Regions from separate parts of the Paenibacillus larvae subsp. larvae genome, predicted to be linked through region 1. Evidence: riboswitches for the same ligand, from Rfam matches in the RefSeq annotation. Region 1 holds a riboswitch; the other holds the start of a gene.
What was found. A riboswitch is a leader RNA that binds a small molecule or an ion and turns the genes downstream of it on or off. The one in region 1 is predicted to bind magnesium.

Region 1 (3,078 bases):
GACATCCTGACAAACTTTGCGTGTGACTTCCGCGTTATCACCTGTCAGCACTTTTACTGTCACACCATTTTCCCTAAGGGCCCTGATAGCATCTGCAGAACTCTCTTTCGGCGGGTCCAGGAACCCGATCATTCCGACCAGAACCAAATCCTGCTCATCCTGGATGCCGTAAACTTCCCGGTTTCCGGCTGCATGCTTCACAGCTACACCCACAACCCTTAGTCCATCCGCATTCATCTGCCGTACCTTGTTTTGGACAGTAAGGGATAGTTCCTCCGTAAACTCTACCGCTTTTCCGTCATTGTAGGCATGTGTACATATGCTGAGCATCTCTTCCACGGCACCTTTACAAATGAGCACATGCCCATTCCCCTGCTTACTCACCACTACAGACATTCTGCGGCGGTGAAAATCAAAAGGAATTTCGTCCACTTTGGTATAGTATTTTTCAGATCCCAAAACTTCTGTTAACTCTGCATGCTCCAGCACAGCAACATCGAGCAGATTTTTTAATCCGGTTTGATGGAAACTATTGAGATAAGCGTAGGTCAGTACCTCTTTATTTTCGTTCCCGTTTATATCCTGATAAGTCTCTAAAATGATTTTGTCTCTAGTGAGGGTACCGGTCTTATCCGTACAGAGGATATCCATGGCCCCTAAATTTTGAATGGCATTCAGCTTCTTGACTACCACTTTATGTTTGGACATCGTATTAGCGCCTTTAGCCAGGTTGGCGGTAACAATTACCGGCAGCATTTCCGGCGTCAATCCAACCGCCACAGACAAACCGAAAAACATGGCTTCCCACCAGTCACCCTTGGTAAAACCATTGATGAAAAAGATAATCGGAACCATAATAAGCATAAAACGAATCAAAATATACGTAATGCTGGTAACACCCCGGTCAAAGCTGGTAAGAGGTCTTTTTGCAGTCAATGTCCCTGCCATGGAACCGAAATAAGTGGAACTTCCCGTTGCTACGACCAAAGCCTCAGCTGTGCCGCTGTTCACATTCGTTCCCATGTAACACATGTTATCAAGTTCTAGTGCGTTTGCTTTTTCCAGCAGTTTTCGCTTTGCTTTGATTAATCCGCCATTAGGAATATCCCGTTTTTCCACAGGCATTGATTCTCCTGTAAGAACTGATTCTCCTACAGATAGATCTTTGGCTGCCAGCAGCCGGACATCAGCCGGAACCAAATCCCCGGCAGATAAACGAATCCTGTCGCCGGGAACAAGTTCTTCCATATTTATTTCCCGGTATTCTCCGTTTCGCATGACGGTTACTGTCGTTTTCACCATTTCTTTCAGTTTCTCTGCCATCCGCATCGAGCGGAATTCCTGGGTAAACGTAATGAGAACGCTAATGGTGACCATCGTACTTATAATCAGCACGGCTTCAATGTCATCTGTCAGATAAGAAAACAAAGCCAATCCGAGAAGAATGAGTATAAACGGATTCTTAAAGCAGGACAGTAGTTGAATGTACCAGGCCGGCAACTTTTCATGGGTGATATGATTGGGGCCGTATTCTTTAAGACGTTTTACCGCTTCCTTCTCCGTTAATCCGCTTATTCTGCTGGTCCTGTACTGTTCCAGCAAATCTTCCTCGTGGCAAATAAACATTTCTATCAGATGATCGCTGATTTTTTTGTTGTTCAAATCCGTTTGGCATTGTTTGTTACCGAAAAAGGTCATGTTGTTCTCTCTCCTTTCAAAAAAAACCACAAAAAAAATCCCCCTGTATCAGGAGGAGCTGCCGGATCTTTATGGTTTCTCTTTACTCAGAAGTGCATACTCAAATAACCCTTGCCATAAGGAAGGAGTCATCCGTGTCAACGGGTATTCCATCTGCAATAAAAAGAACCGATCCGCTCTCTTTGACCAGGACCTGTATCTGTCTATCATTATCGTTTGCCTGCTTGGACTCCCGTCCATGGTTTCTCCCCCCTTTAAATTCAAGTCATAAGTCTCATGATTAATCACTTAAACAAAACGGCTCTGAAAATCTGAACAACCAGAAAACCCCTGGTTCAGACCAGGGGTATAGAATTCGCACGCAAAAATAGCTGCCGTTCCCCCTGGTTGAGTTTTGGCACTATGCAACGTAAAGAGAAGGTATCCTTCCCTTAGCCACATTATGAAAAGCCTTAATCCGGCAATCCCTGTTCTACCCATGGGCATCTTTCGATATTTCTGGGCAGTGGCCTGTATTTGCATAGGAGCCTCACCTAACGAGGTCTTATGAAGTTCTTTCTGCATTGTAATAGAGACCTGTATAATTGTCAATGGTTTTTTTCTTTATTTTTTGTCTTCCGGATAATCATCAGGAAAAATATTAAAGAGTCTGTTCGAATGAAAACAAAGGGGTTTACAGTAAATGGCCCCGCTGTGTTAAACTAAAAGCAACTTGATCTATGGAGGCGTGTAAACATGCGGCAAAACAAACCTGAAAGGGTACAATCTATAGGGGAACACACATAATTGACCCTGTAAACTGCACTTTCCCCGCATTTTAAAGGGGTTAAATGAAAGTGCAACAACAAAATAAAATACGTATTCCCGGATTCGTTCCGGTATCAAAAAAATGCTGCAATTCGGTATGTTGACCTACGGTTTTGGTTCGGTCATCGGCCTGTTATGTCACGCCTGGTATCCGTCGGCATTCTTTCATTTGCGTTATTCACGACAATGTACCATTGGGTATATCTGGCTTCAAGTATAGTTTGGTTCGTTCTCCTCGCCTGTCATACCCGCAGGCAGCGTGAACCTTTTCTTGAACCGTTCCTGTTCCGGAACAAAAGGTATATCTCGGGTGTTCTCATTGGTGCCCTACTGCTCGGCACAGTTGCCGGTTTTATTTCCATGGTGCCTTATTTAATGAGGGAGGTCTATCAATATGCCGACCGGCCTCATCGGAAGCAGTATTCTATTTCCGGGTACATTAAGTGTAATCTTATTCGGAATGCTCGGGGGATGCTGGCTGACCGCCGGGGACATATTATCGCCGGCTTTCTGGTCGTATTTTTCTATACAGACCGGACACCTTGGCATATCGCGGGAACCATGATTCTTACG
Region 2 (3,078 bases), 280 kb from region 1:
ACATTATTCCCGATTACGTCTTCCCTATTGGTTATCTGGATGATGCCATCGCCGTCCAAATGGTGCGCAACCGATTATCCGAGGAGTCTTCGTAAACGGAAACCCTCCCATAATAGAGGCTGATCATGGTGAATCCTTACGCTCATTACTAATCCCATTGCAATCATATTGGTAAACAGGGAACTGCCACCATAACTAATGAAAGGAAGGGATATGCCCGTTAATGGAAGTATACCAATGTGCATTGCTATATTCTCAAATATTTGAAATGTGAACATGGAAATAATACCTACTATCAAGTAAGTACCGGAGAGATCCTTACATTGTATGGCAATCTGGATCATCCTGTAGATGAAAATCATGTAAAGCATTAAAAGGATCGATGAACCTACAAATCCAAACTCCTCTCCTATGACTACAAAAATAGAATCTGAATAATCATAGGGAACGAATCCTCCCTGAACGTAGCTGCCCTGTAGATACCCTTTCCCATACAGTTCACCTGTTCCTATTGCTATGATAGAATTGCGAACATGCCAGCTCTTATCTGGATTACTGGAAGGATCTAAAAAGGTTTGAATACGATCCATTTGATGGGGTTTTACGAATTTGGACAACAATTCCGGGTTGCTTGAATGTAGAAGGATGATGCCGCTGATGATCACGGTTAAAAGAGCTGCCCCTAAAGCCAGGTGTGCCACCTTTAAATTTCCTATCCAAATCATTCCTAAACAAATAGAAACCAGGACTAACGCCGTTCCAAGATCGGGCTGCTTGAATATCTGGTAAAAAGGGATAATAGCCAGGACTCCTAGGGGGATAATATCCTTAATAAACCTTAATGGCTGCCCTTCCCTCCTGCTCAAAACATGAGCCAGCACAAGTATTAGTAGTATTTTCATAAGTTCGGATGGCTGAAACTGAAAACTCCCGATTCCGATCCACCGTTTTGAACCATTTATAGATTGTCCCATTACCTGAACTAAAAGCAAAAGTCCAATTCCGATAGTATAAAACAAATAAGAAAAAGAATGGATGATAATCCGGTAATCTGTAAAGGCAACTACAATAAAAGGAATAAAAGATGCAGCATATAAAATTATGTTATTTATGTGCAGATTACCAAAATTGCCCCCGGTAGCAGCACTATAAATGACAAGCGTGCTAAAAAAAATAAAACAACCGAGAATGAACATAATGACAGGATCAATTTTTTTCAATTTGCGAATCATGGTGTAACCCTCATCTCTGTACAAATGATTGTAGGCAACAAAAAACTCCCATCCGTTTGGCGGAGTTTTCCTGCTTTATTCGGACTTGTCACCGTTATTTAAGAACAAATCATACTTTCCGCATTACCTGTTAAAACAAGGGCATGATGGGTTAGAGCTTGAAGAATATCGGGACAAACAAAACTTTCCCTCCCGGCGGATTTCCGAATATGATTAGCGCTATTACACGAGTGACCTTTCATAGCTATTCCTCCTCTTTTCATCAAAAAACCCCCGGAAAAACTCCAGAGGTACACAAAAAAGCCTGTCCGTTCCCCCTGGTCTGGTTTTAGCACTATACAACGTAAAGAGTAGAAGCATCTCTTAGCCACCTTAGAAAAAGCCTTAATCCGACAATTTCTGTTCTACCCGTAGGTATCTCTCGATATTTCCGGGCAGTGGCTTTTGTTTGTATAGGAGCCTCACCTAACGAGGATATCTTTTGTTTTTTATACTATCATGCATTAGATACTATTTTACTGAAACGAAATACCTATTTCAAGTCACTTCCCCTTCGGGTTCGCCAGAACGGAGACCTGCTTGCCGTTAACCTGAATCCCTGTTCCCTTTTTGTCCGGCATCCGCCAAATCGCCGAGAAGCTCCTCCAACAGGGCTTTTCTCATATAAATAACGTCTGCTCCCGTCTATCAACATGTAATTCACTAAGGAAGAATCCTCTCGATCAGCCTATTACAACTGATAGGGGTTTCATTACTTTTTTTGTGACTTTTGTCTTCCAAGGCTATGCCTTGATACATCCGGGTGTCGTCCCCCAATACTTACGGAATACCTTGATAAAATAACTCACATCCTTATAACCAAGCTGATAGGCCGTTTCCTGAACTTGGCAGCCTTCCATCAGACACATTCTTGCCTGCTCCATCTTTCTCCCCAGCACATGCTGGGTAAAGGTTTTGCCCGTTTCCTGCTTAAACAGGCGGCTAAGATAAGAAGCATTCACATACAGTCTGTCCGCCACCGTATCCAAAGTCAGATCCTGGTCTATCTCCCTCTCTACTAGTTCAAGGATGGTTTTTACCGTCTGGTGACGTACGGTTTTCCCTTGACTATGTCCGTAGGCCACAATGCTGCGAATGGAGTCCTCAAGCCAATTATAAATATGATCGGGTGTTTTCAGAAGATGAATATTTTGAAAAAAGACCGCATGTTTCCCTACTACTTCTTGAATCCGCCATCCTTGCTTATGAATGAACCGGATTAAGAAACTGGAGAAATACATCACCTGCTCATGGACAGCTTCCAATCCGTTCAGCATGCTCTGACTATCTCTCCATACAGATTCCAGAACTTGAAGAGCACGGCTTTTATCCATAGTATAAAGAGCTATTTCCAGTTCTTTTTCATAGGGAAATGAAATAGCAGGATTATCGGCGGGCGAGCTTCGGACACCCTGGTACGGAAAGGCAATACCACCCCCATAAATCTTCCGGCTCTGGAGTGCCCTGCAAGCTTCCTTATATAATTCATGCAAGCTGTCCAATTCACCTGCTTTACTGCTGATTCCCGCACTAGCCGTCACCTTCAGGCTTTGCTGAATAATTGACAATAGCTTTGAAGTAGTGGAATGTACACCTAGGATAAAGTCCCCACTCCCTTCATTTTTCGGCGCGGTAAAAAGAAGAATGGTCATCCCGAAGGCATCACTGCATACTCTGCATGATTCTGTATCCATCCATTCCTTCGCTACACTCATAAGTTTGTATCTCTTTGGGGGGCTATTAACATTGTTGGTACCCGGTTCTTGATCCACTGCTTGGTCTATATCAATAACGGCAACCGCGTACT

Region 2: another riboswitch for magnesium. It lies ahead of rodA (rod shape-determining protein RodA); the one in region 1 lies ahead of mgtA (magnesium-translocating P-type ATPase).

The regions. Positions count from the first base shown of each region.
Region 1 covers NZ_CP019687.1:862,489-865,566, reverse strand. The annotation lists gene mgtA (magnesium-translocating P-type ATPase) at 1-1,698, opposite strand, end outside; M-box (ykoK) riboswitch at 2,071-2,246, opposite strand; gene BXP28_RS04590 (MFS transporter) at 2,641-3,078, shown strand, end outside.
Region 2 covers NZ_CP019687.1:1,142,668-1,145,745, forward strand. The annotation lists gene BXP28_RS05730 (DUF1232 domain-containing protein) at 1-95, shown strand, start outside; gene rodA (rod shape-determining protein RodA) at 75-1,232, opposite strand; M-box (ykoK) riboswitch at 1,540-1,712, opposite strand; gene BXP28_RS05740 (response regulator transcription factor) at 2,015-3,078, opposite strand, start outside.